3 regions of the Geobacillus sp. FJAT-46040 genome follow, and region 3 is predicted to be linked to each of the others. Evidence: a T-box and tRNA genes for the amino acid it is inferred to sense, from the RefSeq annotation. Region 3 holds a T-box; the other regions hold tRNA genes.
The links. A T-box is a leader RNA that pairs with one kind of tRNA and senses whether it is charged. The one in region 3 lies ahead of thrS (threonine--tRNA ligase), so its partner is inferred to be a tRNA-Thr.
Positions count from the first base shown of each region.

Region 1: it has a tRNA-Thr gene. The T-box ahead of thrS (threonine--tRNA ligase) is inferred to sense a tRNA for this amino acid. The anticodon was not compared.
Region 2: it has a tRNA-Thr gene. The T-box ahead of thrS (threonine--tRNA ligase) is inferred to sense a tRNA for this amino acid. The anticodon was not compared.

Region 1 is NZ_NISS01000001.1:2,450,723-2,457,195, reverse strand. It holds rRNA gene rrf (5S ribosomal RNA) at 526-642, shown strand; tRNA gene CD000_RS13135 (tRNA-Val) at 651-726, shown strand; tRNA gene CD000_RS13130 (tRNA-Met) at 873-949, shown strand; tRNA gene CD000_RS13125 (tRNA-Asp) at 954-1,029, shown strand; tRNA gene CD000_RS13120 (tRNA-Phe) at 1,306-1,381, shown strand; tRNA gene CD000_RS13115 (tRNA-Thr) at 1,546-1,618, shown strand; tRNA gene CD000_RS13110 (tRNA-Lys) at 1,928-2,000, shown strand; tRNA gene CD000_RS13105 (tRNA-Gly) at 2,008-2,082, shown strand; tRNA gene CD000_RS13100 (tRNA-Leu) at 2,088-2,173, shown strand; tRNA gene CD000_RS13095 (tRNA-Arg) at 2,179-2,252, shown strand; tRNA gene CD000_RS13090 (tRNA-Pro) at 2,259-2,332, shown strand; tRNA gene CD000_RS13085 (tRNA-Ala) at 2,341-2,413, shown strand; tRNA gene CD000_RS13080 (tRNA-Met) at 2,431-2,507, shown strand; tRNA gene CD000_RS13075 (tRNA-Ile) at 2,513-2,589, shown strand; tRNA gene CD000_RS13070 (tRNA-Ser) at 2,609-2,699, shown strand; tRNA gene CD000_RS13065 (tRNA-Thr) at 2,864-2,939, shown strand; tRNA gene CD000_RS13060 (tRNA-His) at 2,947-3,019, shown strand; tRNA gene CD000_RS13055 (tRNA-Gly) at 3,042-3,112, shown strand; tRNA gene CD000_RS13050 (tRNA-Ile) at 3,119-3,192, shown strand; tRNA gene CD000_RS13045 (tRNA-Asn) at 3,402-3,476, shown strand; tRNA gene CD000_RS13040 (tRNA-Ser) at 3,484-3,576, shown strand; tRNA gene CD000_RS13035 (tRNA-Glu) at 3,581-3,652, shown strand; gene CD000_RS13030 (B3/B4 domain-containing protein) at 3,953-4,618, opposite strand; gene queG (tRNA epoxyqueuosine(34) reductase QueG) at 4,671-5,813, shown strand; gene CD000_RS13020 (amidase domain-containing protein) at 5,875-6,473, shown strand, end outside.
Region 2 is NZ_NISS01000001.1:132,219-138,691, forward strand. It holds rRNA gene CD000_RS00735 (23S ribosomal RNA) at 1-1,585, shown strand, start outside; tRNA gene CD000_RS00745 (tRNA-Asn) at 2,075-2,149, shown strand; tRNA gene CD000_RS00750 (tRNA-Ser) at 2,154-2,244, shown strand; tRNA gene CD000_RS00755 (tRNA-Glu) at 2,259-2,330, shown strand; tRNA gene CD000_RS00760 (tRNA-Val) at 2,340-2,415, shown strand; tRNA gene CD000_RS00765 (tRNA-Met) at 2,562-2,638, shown strand; tRNA gene CD000_RS00770 (tRNA-Asp) at 2,644-2,719, shown strand; tRNA gene CD000_RS00775 (tRNA-Phe) at 2,892-2,967, shown strand; tRNA gene CD000_RS00780 (tRNA-Thr) at 3,138-3,213, shown strand; tRNA gene CD000_RS00785 (tRNA-Tyr) at 3,220-3,304, shown strand; tRNA gene CD000_RS00790 (tRNA-Trp) at 3,314-3,387, shown strand; tRNA gene CD000_RS00795 (tRNA-His) at 3,405-3,477, shown strand; tRNA gene CD000_RS00800 (tRNA-Gln) at 3,493-3,567, shown strand; tRNA gene CD000_RS00805 (tRNA-Gly) at 3,573-3,644, shown strand; tRNA gene CD000_RS00810 (tRNA-Cys) at 3,654-3,727, shown strand; tRNA gene CD000_RS00815 (tRNA-Leu) at 3,790-3,874, shown strand; gene CD000_RS00825 (ISLre2-like element ISGsp3 family transposase) at 4,372-5,739, shown strand; gene CD000_RS00830 (ABC transporter ATP-binding protein) at 6,014-6,473, shown strand, end outside.
Region 3 is NZ_NISS01000001.1:318,257-324,729, reverse strand. It holds gene infC (translation initiation factor IF-3) at 1-12, opposite strand, end outside; ribosomal protein L20 leader region at 7-140, opposite strand; gene thrS (threonine--tRNA ligase) at 367-2,325, opposite strand; T-box leader at 2,385-2,615, opposite strand; gene ytxC (putative sporulation protein YtxC) at 2,661-3,536, opposite strand; gene dnaI (primosomal protein DnaI) at 3,870-4,811, opposite strand; gene CD000_RS01700 (replication initiation and membrane attachment family protein) at 4,823-6,208, opposite strand; gene nrdR (transcriptional regulator NrdR) at 6,313-6,473, opposite strand, start outside.

The sequences.
Region 1 (6,473 bases), 2.1 Mb from region 3:
GATAAGCGCTGAAAGCATCTAAGCGTGAAGCCCCCCTCAAGATGAGATTTCCCACCGCGCAAAGCGGGTAAGATCCCTCGAAGATGACGAGGTCGATAGGTCCGAGGTGGAAGCGTGGCGACACGTGGAGCTGACGGATACTAATCGATCGAGGGCTTAACCTAGAAAAGTGAAAGCGCCGCGATTAGCTCTCGAAGCCAAATGTTCTTCACCCGCAGGGGTGCTTGCACCCCGAGGGGGAAGGTTATTTGGCAGAAGAGAGCTAGGCGCTGGAACTGGACAAAGAAAAGCGCAGGCGAGCGGGTCGCCGCGACGGGCAAATGTTCTTCGCCTGCAGGGATTTCCGATCCCGAAGGCGAAGGTTATTTGACCCCGAGCGGCGGCGAGCCGGAGCTGGACAATGCGAAAAGCGCAGGCGAGCGGCTTCTTCCTGAGCACGGTTATCTAGTTTTGAGGGAATGAACATCCTGTTGACAAATCCAACAGGATGGATATAATAATTACTGTCCAAGATGATCATCATTGCCTAGTGGCTATGGCGGAGGGGAAACACCCGTTCCCATCCCGAACACGGAAGTTAAGCCCTCCAGCGCCGATGGTAGTTGGGGCCAGCGCCCCTGCAAGAGTAGGTCGCTGCTAGGCAATTTCGTGGAGGATTAGCTCAGCTGGGAGAGCACTTGCCTTACAAGCAAGGGGTCGGCGGTTCGATCCCGTCATCCTCCACCATCTTAATATAAAAGCTGACTTGCTTTCTCATCATCGCGAGTTACCTCGACGCACCGAGCATCTTTGAATCAGCTGGCAGAGGAAGAGGCAATAAATATTTAAACCGATACTCAGTGTATGATCGAAATAAGTTCATTTCCTATCGCCGCGGGGTGGAGCAGTCCGGTAGCTCGTCGGGCTCATAACCCGAAGGTCGCAGGTTCAAATCCTGCCCCCGCAACCAAATTGGTCCCGTAGTGTAGTGGTTAACATGCCTGCCTGTCACGCAGGAGATCGCGGGTTCGAGTCCCGTCGGGACCGCCATTGTTTCAAAATTATGAAAAGAGACAGCTCAGCAGCTCAGTCGGAGTTGCCTCAACGCATCTGGCTTCCTCGAATCACCTTGCAGAAGAAGAGACACAGTGCAGTACAAGTAAAGCAACGTAAAACTTAATATGGCTCGGTGGCTCAGTCGGTAGAGACGAGCATCCGCTTCATCGAATTCGCTTCGAGTTGCCTCGACGCATCGAGCGTCTTTGAATCAGCTGGTAGAGGAAGAGGCACAGAGCAATTCAACGAGCGAGTTAAAAAATAATATATGGCTCGGTAGCTCAGTCGGTAGAGCAAAGGACTGAAAATCCTTGTGTCGGCGGTTCGATTCCGTCCCGAGCCACCATCAAACTATAAATTATGCCGGCTTAGCTCAATTGGTAGAGACGAGCATCGGCATCATCGAATTGGCTGCGAGTTGCCTCGACGCACCTAGCTTCCTCGAATCAGCTTGTAGAGGAAGAGGCACAACCGAGCAGATCATATGAGCCAGTAACTCATGTTAAACGTGCCGGCTTAGCTCAATTGGTAGAGCAACTGACTTGTAATCAGTAGGTTGCGGGTTCAAGTCCTGCAGCCGGCATTCTTATTCCTTAATAACCCCTTAAGCCATTAAGGCGGCAACCGCGAGCCATTAGCTCAGTAACGAGCGCTACATCTTCGAGTTCGATGCGAGTTGTCCCGACGCATCTGACATCTTCGAATATGCTAGTAGAGGAAGGGACATCGTTGTCTCGGAGTGTTATTGAACCCATGAGCCATTAGCTCAGTAACGAGCGTTGCATCTTCGAGTTCGCTGCGAGTTGCCCCGACGCACTTGACTTCTTCGAATAAGCTTGTAGAGGAAGGGGCAGGTAGAGTGAAATGAAGCTTAGAGTGTTATCCTAACCATGAGCCATTAGCTCAGTAGGTAGAGCATCTGACTTTTAATCAGAGGGTCGGAGGTTCGAGTCCTCCATGGCTCATCGTCTTGCGGAAGTAGTTCAGCGGTAGAACACCACCTTGCCAAGGTGGGGGTCGCGGGTTCGAGCCCCGTCTTCCGCTCCACTTCCGCCGGGGTGGCGGAATTGGCAGACGCACAGGACTTAAAATCCTGGGGTAGGTAACTACCGTGCCGGTTCGAGTCCGGCCCTCGGCACTTGTGCGCTCGTAGCTCAATTGGATAGAGCATCTGACTACGGATCAGAAGGTTAGGGGTTCGAATCCTCTCGAGCGCGTTTTGTCGGGAAGTAGCTCAGCTTGGTAGAGCACACGGTTCGGGTCCGTGAGGTCGCAGGTTCAAATCCTGTCTTCCCGATTTATCATGGGGCCTTAGCTCAGCTGGGAGAGCGCCTGCTTTGCAAGCAGGAGGTCATCGGTTCGATCCCGATAGGCTCCACCTTTTGACTTAAATTTGGCGGTGTAGCTCAGCTGGCTAGAGCGTACGGTTCATACCCGTGAGGTCGGGGGTTCGATCCCCTCCACCGCCACCATTATCGGACCTTTAGCTCAGCTGGTTAGAGCAGACGGCTCATAACCGTCCGGTCGTAGGTTCGAGTCCTACAAGGTCCACCATTATTATTGTTGCTTTTTTGGAGGAGTACCCAAGTGGTTGAAGGGGTCGGTCTTGAAAACCGAGAGGCGCCGCAAGGCGCGCGGGGGTTCGAATCCCTCCTCCTCCGCCATGCACTTTAAAATCGTGCCGGCTTAGCTCAATTGGTAGAGACGAGCATCGGCATCATCGAATTGGCTTCGAGTTACCTCGACGCACCTAGCTTCCTCGAATCAGCTTGTAGAGGAAGAGGCACAACCGAGCAGATCATATGAGCCAGTAACTCATGTTAAATGTGCCGGCTTAGCTCAATTGGTAGAGCAACTGACTTGTAATCAGTAGGTTGCGGGTTCAAGTCCTGCAGCCGGCACCAGAACGAGGCGACTATGGCGAAGTGGTTAACGCACCAGATTGTGGCTCTGGCATGCGTGGGTTCGATTCCCACTAGTCGCCCTTTTCATTATATTCTATATTTGCGGGTGTAGTTTAGTGGTAAAACCTCAGCCTTCCAAGCTGATGTCGTGGGTTCGATTCCCATCACCCGCTTTTTATGGGCCTATAGCTCAGCTGGTCAGAGCGCACGCCTGATAAGCGTGAGGTCGGTGGTTCAAGTCCACTTAGGCCCATTATTTTCTATTGAATATTTTTGGGTCATTCGCTATAATAATGGGCGAACAATGCCCCATCGTTCCACAGCAAAATCGGAGCGACGAGCTTCACATCTTCGAATTCGCTGCGAGTTGCCTCGACGCATCCCGCTTCCTTGAATTAGCTGGCAGAGGAAGAGGCAACGAGCACATTTGGAAGATGTGCATAACATATAGTTATTCATCATTCCGCAATAGCTCAGCGGTAGAGCAACCGGCTGTTAACCGGTAGGTCGTAGGTTCGAATCCTACTTGCGGAGCCATTTCTTTGGAGAAGTACCCAAGTGGCTGAAGGGGACGGTTTGCTAAACCGTTAGGTCGCAGTTTTGCGGCGCGCGGGTTCAAATCCCGCCTTCTCCGCCATAATGGCCCGTTGGTCAAGTGGTTAAGACACCGCCCTTTCACGGCGGTAACACGGGTTCGAATCCCGTACGGGTCACTGGTTGCTGGCACCAGAGATTCTGGTGCCCTTTTGTACAATTTCTTTTGTCGATTTTTGCGTTTTTTTCTTGCGATGCGTGTGGAAGTCTGTTATAATATCTCTCGTTAGCTTTAAAATTACGTTATGATTGTTGGGGACAACGCAGTGTTTCGTTTCGTTAAAGAACGAGGCATTGCGTTTTTTTCTTTATCACCCTAAACCGAGAAGACCCCCACTTCCACGCGTGAGCGTAGGTGGGAGAGAGTTCAAGTAGGGAGGGAGTCCCCCGTTTCCAACAGCAGGAAAGTGGGGGGAAGATCAAATGAACAATTGGGCGTCGGCTTCGCCGCCATGAATTTGCACAAACATCGTTTGGATGGCTTGAAGCTGGCGCTTGGCGGTTTCTTCTGGCGTTGATGGGAGAAAGTAAACGATTTGCAAAGCGTTTTTCGTTTCTCTCGTCACGGCGGTCCGCTCCGAATCGACGATCGGACTGCCAAACGGCCCTCGTTCATCTTTGCTGACGAGTTTGTTGGCAAAGTTGACTGTGCGGCCGTTTAACGCGATGTATTCATCTTGTTCCGTGCCGATCGTGAGCGTCACTGTCCCGTTGATGCGGTCTAGATCATAGATGCCGAGCGGAATTTTATAATAGAGTGAAAAAAAGTTGTTTATGTCCGCCGCTGAATGGATAGGCGGAATGAAGCTTTTTTTCTGGATGCGTCGGTACAGGCTTTCACTTGACGGTCGATAGCGGCTTGGGTCCGTTCCGATTTGTTTGAAAGTACGGCGCCATTCGACCATCTCAGGGATGTCGGCAATCGACTTTTCCTGCAGCTCGATGTAAAGAGATTCTTGAAACAGCTCAAGCCTCCCTCTTAACATTTGCGGTGAATCGCTGACCTCGATATGATGATAGCGGATGACGCCGAATTTACCAGAAGGAAGGCGTTGCTTTAGTTGTTCTGATATCACGCATTTCATCTTGATCACCTCGGATTTCATTTTACCATATATGACGAAAGGAGGGAAAACGATGGATGTTATGGCATTAAAGCAGGAAGTCATTGAGTACAGTCGGTCAATCGGCATTGATAAAATCGGATTTGCGAGCGCTGATCCGTTTGTTGAATTAAAGGAACGGCTGCGCCGCCAGCAGGAGCTCGGCTATCAGTCCGGTTTTGAGGAACCAGATATTGAGAAACGGACGAATCCTTCATTGCTTCTTCCGGAAGCAAAATCGATTATTGCCATTGCTCTTGCCTATCCGTCTAAAATGAAAAATGCGCCGCGGGGGACAAAGACGGAACGGCGCGGCGTTTTTTGCCGCGCTTCATGGGGAAAGGACTACCACGATGTGTTGCGGGAACGTTTGCAGCAGCTCGAGGAGTTTTTGCTGGCCAAAGTGCCCCATGCCCGCGTTCGCTCGATGGTGGATACCGGAGAGCTCGCTGATCGGGCGGTGGCGGAACGAGCAGGGATCGGTTGGAGCGGCAAGAACTGCTCTATTATTACACCGGAGTTTGGATCGTATGTGTATTTGGGAGAAATGATTACGAATATTCCATTTCCCCCTGATGAACCGGTTGAAAACCGATGCGGCACGTGCACGAAATGCATTGATGCCTGCCCGACCGGGGCGCTTGTGCAAGGAGGGCAACTGAACGCACAGCGGTGCCTTTCCTTTTTAACGCAAACGAAAGGCTTTTTAGCCGACGAGTTTCGGGAGAAAATCGGGAACCGGCTGTACGGCTGCGATACATGCCAGCAAGTCTGCCCGGAAAATAAGGGGAAAGACTTTCATTTGCATCCAGAATTCGAGCCGGATCCGGAAGCGGTAAAGCCGAAGCTCATCCCGTTGCTTCAGATGAGCAACCGTGAATTTAAAGAAACATTTGGGGCCATGGCGGGTTCATGGCGTGGGAAAAAGCCGATTCAGCGCAATGCCATTCTGGCGCTCGCCCATTACAAAGACCAAACCGCGGTGCCGCACTTACTGCGTTTGTTGAAAGAGGATAGCCGTCCCGTCATCCGCGGGACGGCGGCGTGGGCGCTCGGGAAAATCGGGGATCCAAGCGCTAAGCCTTACTTGGAGGCCGCGCGGCAAACGGAGGCGGATGCCGATGTGATCGCTGAGATTGAAAAAGGACTGAAACTGTTGGCTGAGGCAAAGGAATAGGGAAAAAAACGCAGCTTCCCCACATAAGGTAGTAACAAAAACGAAAGTGGTGGAAAGCAGCATGAAAAAACAGTTGCGCGCGTGGTTGGATGAGCGAGCCCGCTCGTTTGTGTCGGAAAGCAATATCCGAAGCGAAGAGGCGGCAAGAAAGCAACGGCTTTGCCAAAAGCGCGGTGCGGAGATCGTCCGTTGCACGATCCGGGGACAAATTGTCGGCAGGCAGACCATCGAGCGGGAAGCGAAAGTTATGTATATTGCCCACCATCAATTTTTAATTAAGCAAAGGGGTTCACTATATATAGAAGAACAGGTTGAGGAGCGATGCGCCTGTTTTGTTCGCGGTGAGCTTGTAACTGATGAACCGATCAACCGGTTGGGGGGGGATATGGAGGCGCCGCGCGTCGAACGAGAGCAATGGACGGGGGAGCGTCTTTCTTACCAGTATGACCGCGCCCGGGCGGTGCGGTATGCGGAAACGTGGTGGAATCGGCATAACCCGGTGTTTCCGTCGTTTCCGGTGGATTGCACGAATTTTGTCTCTCAATGCTTGTATGCAGGCGGGGCACCGATGACGGGCTATCCGAACCGGGCGAGGGGATGGTGGTGTCAAAACAACAGTTGGAGTTACAGCTGGGCTGTGGCCCATGCTTTTCGTTGGTA
Region 2 (6,473 bases), 190 kb from region 3:
GCCTAAGGGTTCCTGAGGAAGGTTCGTCCGCTCAGGGTTAGTCGGGACCTAAGCCGAGGCCGAAAGGCGTAGGTGATGGACAACAGGTTGAGATTCCTGTACCACCTTCTTCCCGTTTGAGCGATGGGGGGACGCAGGAGGATAGGGCGAGCAGGCGGCTGGAAGAGCCTGTCCAAGCCGTGAGGCTGATCCGCAGGCAAATCCGCGGATCATAAGGCCAAGCGGTGACGGCGACGGATTGATCCGGAAGTCCCCGATTTCACACTGCCAAGAAAAGCCTCTAGCGAGGGAAGAGGTGCCCGTACCGCAAACCGACACAGGTAGGCGAGGAGAGAATCCTAAGGCGCGCGGGAGAACTCTCGTTAAGGAACTCGGCAAAATGACCCCGTAACTTCGGGAGAAGGGGTGCTCTTTGGGGTGAAGAGCCCTGAAGAGCCGCAGTGAAAAGGCCCAAGCGACTGTTTATCAAAAACACAGGTCTCTGCGAAGCCGAAAGGCGACGTATAGGGGCTGACACCTGCCCGGTGCTGGAAGGTTAAGGGGAGCGCTTAGCGGAAGCGAAGGTGCGAACCGAAGCCCCAGTAAACGGCGGCCGTAACTATAACGGTCCTAAGGTAGCGAAATTCCTTGTCGGGTAAGTTCCGACCCGCACGAAAGGTGTAACGACTTGGGCGCTGTCTCAACGAGAGACCCGGTGAAATTATACTACCTGTGAAGATGCAGGTTACCCGCGACAGGACGGAAAGACCCCGTGGAGCTTTACTGCAGCCTGATATGGAATTTTGGTATCGCTTGTACAGGATAGGTGGGAGCCTGGGAAGCCGGAGCGCCAGCTTCGGTGGAGGCGTCGGTGGGATACCACCCTGGCGGTATTGAAATTCTAACCCGCACCCCTTAGCGGGGTGGGAGACAGTGTCAGGTGGGCAGTTTGACTGGGGCGGTCGCCTCCCAAAAGGTAACGGAGGCGCCCAAAGGTTCCCTCAGAATGGTTGGAAATCATTCGGAGAGTGCAAAGGCACAAGGGAGCTTGACTGCGAGACGGACAGGTCGAGCAGGGACGAAAGTCGGGCTTAGTGATCCGGTGGTTCCGCATGGAAGGGCCATCGCTCAACGGATAAAAGCTACCCCGGGGATAACAGGCTGATCTCCCCCAAGAGTCCACATCGACGGGGAGGTTTGGCACCTCGATGTCGGCTCATCGCATCCTGGGGCTGTAGTCGGTCCCAAGGGTTGGGCTGTTCGCCCATTAAAGCGGTACGCGAGCTGGGTTCAGAACGTCGTGAGACAGTTCGGTCCCTATCCGTCGCGGGCGGAGGAAATTTGAGAGGAGCTGTCCTTAGTACGAGAGGACCGGGATGGACGCACCGCTGGTGTACCAGTTGTCCCGCCAGGGGCACCGCTGGGTAGCTATGTGCGGACGGGATAAGCGCTGAAAGCATCTAAGCGTGAAGCCCCCCTCAAGATGAGATTTCCCACCGCGCAAAGCGGGTAAGATCCCTCGAAGATGACGAGGTCGATAGGTCCGAGGTGGAAGCGTGGCGACACGTGGAGCTGACGGATACTAATCGATCGAGGGCTTAACCTAGAAAAGTGAAAGCGCCGCGATTAGCTCTCGAAGCCAAATGTTCTTCACCCGCAGGGGTGCTTGCACCCCGAGGGGGAAGGTTATTTGGCAGAAGAGAGCTAGGCGCTGGAACTGGACAAAGAAAAGCGCAGGCGAGCGGGTCGCCGCGACGGGCAAATGTTCTTCGCCTGCAGGGATTTCCGATCCCGAAGGCGAAGGTTATTTGACCCCGAGCGGCGGCGAGCCGGAGCTGGACAATGCGAAAAGCGCAGGCGAGCGGCTTCTTCCAACGGTTATCTAGTTTTGAAGGAATGAAAAAACTCTTGACAGCTCAGCGCGAATCATTATAATAGTAAATGTCTAAAGAGATGTCATTTCGCAGTAGCTCAGTGACGAGCATTTGCATCATCGGATGAACTGCGAGTTGCCTCGACGCATCCAGCTTCTTTGAATCGGCTGGCAGAGGAAGAGGCAGGACATCTTGTTGGGAGAATTGACCGTCGTTATGATTCCGCAGTAGCTCAGTGGTAGAGCAATCGGCTGTTAACCGATTGGTCGCAGGTTCGAATCCTGCCTGCGGAGCCATCGTGGAGAGCTGTCCGAGTGGTCGAAGGAGCACGATTGGAAATCGTGTAGGCGTGAATAGCGCCTCAAGGGTTCGAATCCCTTGCTCTCCGCCATGATCCATCAGCATGGCCCGTTGGTCAAGTGGTTAAGACACCGCCCTTTCACGGCGGTAACACGGGTTCGAATCCCGTACGGGTCACTTCTTTGTGGAGGATTAGCTCAGCTGGGAGAGCACTTGCCTTACAAGCAAGGGGTCGGCGGTTCGATCCCGTCATCCTCCACCATCTTAATATAAAAGCTGACTTGCTTTCTCATCATCGCGAGTTGTCCCGACGCACCGAGCATCTTTGAATCAGCTGGCAGAGGAAGAGGCAATAAATATTTAAACCGATACTCAGTGTATGATCGAAATAAGTTCATTTTCTATCGTCGCGGGGTGGAGCAGTCCGGTAGCTCGTCGGGCTCATAACCCGAAGGTCGCAGGTTCAAATCCTGCCCCCGCAACCAAAATTGGTCCCGTAGTGTAGTGGTTAACATGCCTGCCTGTCACGCAGGAGATCGCGGGTTCGAGTCCCGTCGGGACCGCCATTGTTCCAAAATCACGAAAAATATGGTATGGCTCGGTAGCTCATTCGGTAGAGACGAGCATCCGCTTCATCGAATTCGCTTCGAGTTGCCTCGACGCATCGAGCGTCTTTGAATCAGCTGGTAGAGGAAGAGGCACAGAGCAATTCAACGAGCGAGTTAAAAAATAATATATGGCTCGGTAGCTCAGTCGGTAGAGCAAAGGACTGAAAATCCTTGTGTCGGCGGTTCGATTCCGTCCCGAGCCACCATGAAACAACTAGAATAGGTTTGCATGCCGACTTAGCTGAATTGGTAGAGACGAGCATCTACTTCATCGAATTCGCTTCGAGTTGCCTCGACGCATTCCGCTTCTTCGAATCAGTTGGTAGAGGAAGAGGCACAGAGCTCAACAATGAGCCACCTTCTTCATTCATCTTATGCCGACTTAGCTCAATTGGTAGAGCAACTGAATCGTAATCAGTAGGTTGCGGGTTCAAGTCCTGCAGTCGGCACCATTCCTTGGAGGGGTAGCGAAGTGGCTAAACGCGGCGGACTGTAAATCCGCTCCCTTTGGGTTCGGCGGTTCGAATCCGTCCCCCTCCACCATTTTAACAAAGGGGCATAGTTTAATGGTAGAACAGAGGTCTCCAAAACCTCCGGTGTGGGTTCGATTCCTACTGCCCCTGCCATTCCTATCATGATCATGGCGACTATGGCGAAGTGGTTAACGCACCAGATTGTGGCTCTGGCATGCGTGGGTTCGATTCCCACTAGTCGCCCTTCACTTACAACGTTGGGGTATAGCCAAGCGGTAAGGCAACGGACTTTGACTCCGTGATGCGTTGGTTCGAATCCAGCTACCCCAGCCACGGATGCGGAAGTAGTTCAGCGGTAGAACACCACCTTGCCAAGGTGGGGGTCGCGGGTTCGAGTCCCGTCTTCCGCTCTTGATCAAGGCGGCATAGCCAAGTGGTAAGGCAGAGGTCTGCAAAACCTTTATCCCCGGTTCGAATCCGGGTGCCGCCTCCATATCTAATGAATAAAAAAGTGTTGACAGTTGAAAGATAATTTGGTAAAATGTTGATTATCGCGCCGATGTGGCGGAATTGGCAGACGCGCACGACTCAAAATCGTGTGGGGTAGCCCCCCGTGTGGGTTCGACTCCCACCATCGGCACTGAAAAACTGATGTATCAAGGATTCCTGCAAGATGTGGGAATCCTTTTTTATTTTATCCTCATACGATTCTCCATTGAAAAATCTGATTCAGTATTCCTCATACGACTTGTCAAAGAGGTGATATTTTGGCAAGGCGTAATAATAATTTATCCCCTGATGAAATTTTTGAAATGCACACAAATTCTATACAATCTGATGCTATTGATTTTCAAATAGCGTTAGAAAAATTCCTTGAAGATTGCGAAATACGGAATTGTCGTCCTCAAACTATTCAATATTACAGAAATGAATTATCTGTATTCTAGTGTGAGTAAAATATTTGTGGGTGACATTCCGAAATGATCCCCGACGAGGGTTGCGAACTTTTGTTCGCGACGCTCGTCGGGGCCACCAAGCGAAGCGCGGTAGAAAAAAGCAAATGTCATGCAAAAAGGACTCTCTCCCTGCTATGATGGTGATTGTCAACATCAACCGAAAACAGGAGGGAGAGAGTCCATGAAACATCTTACCACAGAATGGCCCCTATTAAAAGAGTTGGAGGAGCAATTAGTCAGAACTCTTCAAAAGGTGTTCGCTGTCTTGTTGGCGGCCCTTTTGGAGGAGATTGATCAACAACTGGCGGAAGCGCGGGGCAAGCGCCGGTATCAGCTGAAAGACAAACGGCCGACCACGATCCAAACGCTGTTTGGAGAAGTGACGTTTCGACGGAACGACTACTATGATCGGCAGGCGGGGGCGTATACCTTCTTGCTGGATGCCGAACTGGGCTTTGATGGAGCGCAGTCGATCAGCCCTTGCCTCGAGGAAACGGCGGTCGAGTTGGCCGTAGAGTGCTCTTCCTACCGCAAAGCGGCCCGTACGTTGGAGTCGATCGTGGGGTATGCGGTCCTAAGCCACGAGGCGATTCGCCAACTGGTGCTGGAGGCCCCTGTCTCGCTGCACCACCCTGTTTCCCAACGGCACGGCCGAGTGCTGTTTGTGGAGGCGGATGGACTGTTCATTTCCCGCCAGGGGAAAGGGAAACGGGCGAAAGAAGAGAAAATCCTGGCGGTTCACGAGGGATGGAAACGAAACGGTTCGCAGCTCGAGCTCGTGAACCGGCGCCACTACCTCCATGAAGGGGAGGGAGACGTGTGGGAACGGTTTGAAGAGTGGCTGATGAACGAATATGCCTATGACCCGTGCCGGGACCTTTTGATCATCAACGGCGACGCGGCGTCGTGGATCACAGCCTGCCGGGAGTATTTTGGAAAGCGAGCCTGCTTTCAGCTGGATCGATTTCATGTGGCGCGGGAGCTGCGTCAGTGTCTGTCCGGCCATCCGCGTTGGCGGGAGGTGCGGAAGAAGCTGGCGAAACAAGACGAAGAGGGACTTCTGGTGGAGCTGAACAGCGCGGTCGGCACGTTGGAGGACGAAGCGAAAGAGAAGCAGATGGCTGCCATGATCCGTCGGATCGAGTCGATGCCGGGATGCATCCGGGACTATCGGGAGTGGCTGTCGGAGCAAGGGGTGGAGACGACCGGCATGCGTCCGATGGGCCACGCCGAGAGCGTGATGAGCCGGTTTGCGCATCGGGTGAAATCCCGCCGCAGCTGGAAAGACCAAGGGCTTCGGGCGTTTCTGAGGGCGATGGCAGCCCGAATCGACGGGATTTGGCGGAGAAATGGGCAGTTGGTGGAGGAAGAAGAGACCCGAACGGCAGCCTCGGCCTCAACAAAGTCCAAGCGGATCGAACAGGCCAAACGGAAGGCAGGACGGTTGTGGGCAGATGTGGTGCGTCAGAATCTACCGTGTCTGCAGCGGTCATCCGGGACGCCGATCCATCAAGCGTTGTCGGCGCTCCGGGATGGTGGTTGGGTGTAAAAAAATGGAATACAATATCATCACCTCAAGATGAGGGATGAGAGTCCGAAAGCGCTTACGATATTAATTCCTGAAAATGGTTCGCTAACTAGTGATTGACAACGCTCGTAGTGAACCGAAAAAATGTTCTCCACAAAGTCTTGACTGACTCCTAAGCAGGACAAATAATTGACCAAAAAGAAAAATGTGTGCTACAATTTTGTTTAATAAAAATGAAAAACGTTCTCAATAAAATGTTTTCCACTTGGGAATCGGCACATGTTGGAGGGGTACGATGAGCTTCATACAGCTACAACAAGTCACAAAAATATATCACCGTTCATTAAAGCCAGCTGTCGATAATATGAATCTTGAAATTGAAAAAGGAGAAATTGTTACGCTACTCGGACCGAGCGGCTGTGGCAAAACGACAACTTTGCGCATGATTGCTGGGTTTGAACAACCGACAGCCGGAATGATCCGCATCGGCGACCAAATCGTTTACGATCACCACTTTTCGTTGCCACCAGAAAGGCGCGGCGTCGGCATGGTGTTTCAAGATTATGCTCTTTTCCCTCACTTAACGATTGAAAAAAATATTATGTTCGGACTGAATAAATGGCCGGCAAAAGAGCGGAAAGAACGGGCGCAGGAAGTATTGGAACTTGTTGGCTTAGGCAATTTCGCCAATCGTTATCCTCATGAACTTTCAGGCGGTCAACAACAGCGAGTAGCTCTCGCCAGAGCTTTAGCTC
Region 3 (6,473 bases):
CTTCCAGCCCAAAAAAAAGCGCAGATGCACAAAGCACCCGCGCAGTACGTCCTCACACTCGCATTGACGAACCGTAACAACCTGCCAACAGCCGTCTTGGCGTCGGTCAGGTGAGAAGCGGGGTGCTTCTGCTTTTGTTACAAACAAGCAATCATTCCACTTTATACACTATACCACCTTGGCGATGGCATGTCAAGGAGCGGATCTTGATAAACACAACGTCCTTTATTATAGCGGATCAACATTCAATTGGCAAGAGAAAATCTTGTTCACGCCGCCATTTCTTTGAAAAACCGCCCATGACATGGGCCATCGCCACCGTTGCTTCCTTGTAGCGCTTGAACGTTTATGTCGCCTGTCAACGGTTTATTGCGCTTTCCCTAATCTTGTCCGTTTTTCCCGCACATCGTCAGCGAGCAAGGCCATAAACTTGTCAAGCCCCATCGTCCGGCTTTCTTTTTCTCCATAGCGGCGGACGTTGACCGCTCGCTCAGACACTTCTTTATCGCCGACAACGAGCATGTACGGGATTTTTTGCATTTGCGCTTCGCGGATTTTATAGCCGATTTTTTCGTCGCGCTCGTCGACTTCGACGCGGAAGCCGCGTTCTTTCAGCGTCCGTTGCACGTCATACGCGTAATCGAGATGCGCCTCCGGCGACACGGGGATCACTTTGACTTGAACCGGGGCGAGCCATGTCGGAAACGCGCCTTTATACTCCTCGATGAGGAACGCGACAAACCGCTCCATCGTCGAGACGACGCCGCGATGGATGACGACCGGACGATGCGGCTTCCCATCCTCGCCAATGTATGTCAAATCAAAGCGCTCGGGCAACAGGAAGTCAAGCTGCACCGTCGAGAGCGTCTCGTCTTTGCCAAGCGCCGTGCGCACTTGCACATCGAGCTTCGGCCCGTAAAACGCCGCTTCCCCTTCCGCTTCGTAGTAATCGAGGTCGAGCTCGTCCATGGCTTCCCGCAGCATGCGTTGCGCTTTTTCCCACATTTCATCGTCATCATAATATTTTTCTTTGTCATGCGGATCGCGGTAAGACAAGCGGAACGAGTATTCCTCAATGCCGAAATCCTTATAGACTTCCAAAATCAAGTTGACGACGCGCTTGAACTCGTCTTTGATTTGGTCCGGGCGCACGAAAATGTGGGCGTCGTTGAGCGTCATGCCGCGGACGCGCTGCAGGCCGGTAAGCGCTCCAGACATTTCATAGCGGTGCATCGTGCCGAGCTCGGCGATGCGGATCGGCAGCTCGCGGTAGCTGTGCAGCTTGCTTTTGTAAATCATCATATGGTGCGGGCAGTTCATCGGACGAAGCACAAGTTCTTCGTTGTCCATCTCCATCGGCGGGAACATGTTTTCTTTGTAATGGTCCCAATGGCCCGATGTCTTGTACAGCTCGACGCTGCCGAGCACCGGTGTGTAGACATGATCGTATCCGAGCGCCACTTCTTTGTCGACGATGTACCGTTCGATAATGCGGCGGATCGTCGCTCCTTTCGGCAGCCATAGCGGCAAGCCTTGTCCGACTTGTTGCGATGTCGTAAACAGCTCAAGCTCTTTGCCGAGCTTCCGGTGGTCGCGCTCTTTCGCTTCTTCAAGCAGGCGCAAATAACGATCCAAGTCTTCCTTTTTGAAAAAGGCCGTGCCGTAGATGCGCTGCAGCATTTTGTTGTTGCTGTCGCCGCGCCAGTAGGCCCCCGAGATGCTGAGCAGCTTGAACTCTTTGATTTTTCCAGTCGACGGCACGTGCACACCGCGGCAAAGGTCGAAAAACTCGCCTTGCTCATAAATCGAAATCGGCTCGCCTTCCGGAATATCGGCGATCAACTCGAGCTTCAACTCATCGCCGATTTCTTCATACAGCCGGATGGCTTCTTCGCGGCTCATTTCTTTGCGGACGATGTCCAAATTTTCTTTGACAATCTTGCGCATTTCCGCTTCGATTTTCGGGAGGTCGTCTGGCGTCAGTTTATGCTCCATGTCGATATCATAGTAAAAGCCGTTTTCAATGACCGGACCGACGCCGAGCTTGACGTTGCCATACATCCGCTTGATCGCCTGCGCCATTAAGTGGGCGGTGCTATGGCGCAAAATGTCAAGCGCCTCCGGCATGTCTTGGGTAATGATGACAAGCTCGCCATCTTCGTGAAGCGGCGTGCGCAAATCAACGAACCGGCCGTTCAGTTTGCCGGCGATCGCTTTTTTCTTCAGCCCCGGGCTGATCGAGGCAGCGATGTCTTCCGTCGTCGTCCCCTTCGGAAACTCCTTTTCCGCCCCATCTGGGAACGTGATGCGAATGACGTCTGGCATCGGCAATCACTCCTTTGTCATGATGATGAAAATGGAAAAATAAAAAAACTCCTCCCTCCTAAAGGGACGAGTTTTCATCGTGGTTCCACCCTTCTTCCCATGGCAGCGCCTTGCCATGCCATGGCTCAACAAGAATAACGGTCGTCCACCGGCGGCAACTACTGGGCGTTGCGTTCGCTGCCGCAGCTCTGAGGGGGTAAGCGCATTTTTCGTGTTAGGAAGGTTCCAGCCGCTGCCTTCCCTCTCTGGAAACCGTAAAAATGCACCCATGTCCTCGTCATCGCTTGTATTCATCCATATTCATGACGACATTATAGCGAAAACAGCAGGAAAAATCAAGCTTCTCCCCCATTTCCAGCGTTGGCGGCAAACAAGCGGGAAAAATCGGCGCGGCGGCAGACGATCAGCCGTTCTTGAAACACGTTTTGCAGTGTCTGCACCATGCCGTCATCCGGATGATCGGTGTACAGCTCAATTTCCGCCGGAGCGAGCGAGACAAGCGGAGCGAGCACCGATGCATCAATATACATCGGCTGGCTGAAGACGAGATGGCGGTCGATCAACTGTCTCACTTCCGCCGCCGACAGCTCCCGCCGCTCGCTGTCGTAAAATACGAAGTGCGGCGGATCGTGCACCAAATACAGGCGCGGCCATTGCGGCGTCCGGCCAGCCAGGCAGTCGCGCAGCATTTGCACAAAATTTTGATACTCCTGCTCCAGCTTGTATTCATCAATCGCCAGCTCGACATAATGTTGGAGGCGCTCCATATACGGCTTTAACCGGAACGTAACGAACGAAGAAAACGAAAATGACAAGCCGTCGCGCAAAAAGGAGGCAAAAGCGTCGCGCAACATCACGGTGCGCGAGGCGGCAAACGCCGCGCTTTTCCGGTAATCGCGCCGCTCGCCGTCCAAAAACGAATGAGCGAGGGCCAAAATTTGCTGCTGTTCTTCGACGTCGCGGAAATAAAAAACATTGGCAATGATGGATAGCAGCAGCCGGTCTTCCATCACCTCCTGCATAAACGCCGTCATCGCTGGGATGATATGCTCCTCAAGCACACGCTTCTCCTCGCCCTGTATGTAAACCGCCACGGTTTTGTTCCCGTCATAAGCAGCATGAAACAGCGGACCGTCATCCGGTTGCCGGTGATCTAGCAGCCCAACCAATTTTTCCGCCTCGCTTGCCTCGTCAAAATGGATTTCGATCACCCGCTGTCCCCCCTTTAGCCCGAAAGGAATGCTCGGTTTATATATATGGGGACAACGGGCTGTTTAGACTAAAAAACCACAAAGCTTAGCGGCGTTCATTGTTCGAGGAGAGGATGCCCCAAAAGGATCGGGACACCCTTTCTTATTACCGTATACAGGCATAAAACAAATATGTTGTGTTTTGTTTAAGGGAAATTACCCTTTTGGGTCAGCCCCAGTCGGCAAACGAACCGCTTGCCGACTACGGCAGAAAAGCTAGAAACAGAACCTGCTCAACTAGTTTTTATGGGTTAATCAACACGCCTGTGCAAACGGCAACGTTTCAAATCGCCTTTATATATTTTGCTCACGGCGGTTCGGTCCAGTGATTTCAATCGGATAGGCCAAATAGCGGATTCGCTCCATAATGCGCGCCGCCTTCACCTTCTCTTCTTCGCCGCGCTGCGAATACGTCAAATGATGGGCGAGCTGCTGCATATCAAAGTTCGACGTAAAAAACGTCGGCAAGTTTTCAAACATCCGGTATTGCAAGATCGGGCCAAATACATCATCGCGCACCCAGCTTGACATCGCCTCCGCCCCAAGGTCATCGAGCATCAGCACCGGCACTTTTTTGATATAATCAAGCTTTTCGTTCATCGTCTGGTCTTGAAGCGAATGTTTCATCTCACGAAACAGCTCGGGCACGTAGACGATCAGCGACGAAACGTTTCGCTTCGCCAGCTCGTTGGCGATCGCGGCGAGCAAATACGTTTTGCCCACCCCAAACGATCCGTGCAAATACAAGCCTTTCATTTTTTTCCCTGGCTCGTATTCCGCCACAAACCGCTCGGCAAATCGGATCGCTTTGATCCGCCCATCGTCATTGAGATCGACGTCAGAGAGCGAAGCACGCAAGATTTCGCGCGGCATGAACATGCTTTGAATGAGCGACTCTTGCCGTTTTCGCTCGTCATGCTGCACTTTTTTTGGGCAGCGGTCGTACTCAACGTCGATCCTTCCACCGTTGACCACCAAATTTGGATGGTACCCCGGCAGCATGTTGTTGCATCGCTCAAGGCCCGGACATTGGCGGCAATTCCCGTGCTGCTCGATGAACTCATACAGCTTCATCAAGCTGCGGTCAACCGCATCGGCCGACAATTGCCGTTCGTGCGCCCGCAAAAACGGCTGCACGTCCGGATGCTCCAAAATGTAGCGTTTCATTTGTTCGTAGCGTTGTTTAAACCGTTGATTGCCAAGCAACCGCTGCAACAGGTGGTTTACTCGTTCCATGGCTTTTCCCTCTATGATTCATCACGGTATTTTTTCAGCCGTTCCTCAAGCTCTTTGCGCGCCTGTTCGACGTCAAAATCATCATCATCCGGCTGGCTGTAATCCATGTTCAGCCAGTCCGGGACGATTTCCGTGCGCACGACTTTGCGCACCGTCCGCGTCCCTTTTTCCTTTTCGTTCGCCCAGTTTTGGTATGTTTTCGCCTCTTCTTTCGCCAGTTCCATTGCTTCTTTCACGGTTTTCACCTTTTTGCGCGCCCAATGGCTGGCGATTTTTTCTACGTATTTTTTCGACAGCTTCATATTCGTCCGGAGCATGACATAATAAATGAGCACGTTGACAACTCCGGGGAGCAGCTGCTGCTGGAACATAATGTCTTCGATCAACTGCAAATCAGCAAGCGACGGCTCAGCGCCGCCTGAAATCTCTTTCAGCAGCTGGCGCGGGGAAATTGTTTCCAGCTGTTTCATTAGTTGCTCCTCTTTTGTGCGCGGTTCGATGTTTTCCATCGTCCGGTAGGCGAGCGGCTGCACTCGTTCGACGAGGCGCGGCTCGACACCGCCATGTTCGAGCTCATACCATTCGCGCGCCGCCCGGCGCAACGCGTCAATATCGATATGATAGGCCGGATCGATGACGCCAAGGACCAGTTTTTGCATCTCAAGCGGCGGAATGCCGTATAAAAACGCCAGCTTTTTAATCGCTTCCTTCACTTTCGCTGTCACAGCCCGGCGCGGCACAAGCTGCTTGGACAGGCCGGCAAAAAACAGCTCAAAGTCGAATACATCATCATCGAGCACATACGACGCCTCATCCCGCCTGATGTGATCCTTCCCTTCAAGCAGCTCGGGCCCGGCTTCTTCGCTGAGGCCGGCGACGATTTGTTCAGCGGGCACGGCCGAAAACACGTCGGAAAACGACCGCGTCACCTGGGTGAATTTCGTTTCATCAATGGAAGGACGGGCAAAAAAGTTGCTCAGCTGGATAAACAAGTGGCGGCCGACTTGCCGGTGCAAAAAAACGCTCAACATCTCGTCGCGGAAAAACTGGTCTGGCGCCAGCGGCGGACGCAGCTCATAAAGAAACAGCTTCGGTTCATCCGCCTCTGGAGCGTGGACGTATGTGTTGAGCAGCCCGATTCCTTCGAGTTTCAACCGTTCGCTGTAAATGTCCGGCAGTCCGCACTGCATGAGCGCCATAAGCCGATGATGGGTCGCTTCCTGGCCGTCAAGCAGCTCAAGCTCCCCCCAAAGCGTCATATAAAGCGCCAACGCCTGGCAGCCGATGAGCGGCTGGTAAAGCAGCGTCAGCACTTTACGGTCCACCTCTTGCAACACCCCACGGCTTTGCACGGTATAACGGTCGACAGCAATCAGCTCTTTCCAATGGTGCTGCATCGCTCCGACCTTCCATTCCGCCGTATTCGTTTCAAACCGGCTCTCCCCTTTCCTGCCGAAAAGACGTTGAAAAAAGGGCTTGCCGCCTAACGCCAAAGCCCTTTTTACCGTTGCCCTTTTTTGATCAGCTCTTTCAGTTCTTCAATGAACACATTAATATCTTTAAACTGCCGATAGACGGAAGCGAAGCGGACATAGGCGACCTCATCGATGTGTGACAGGCGCTCCATCACCATTTCGCCGATCGTTTCGCTTTTCACTTCCG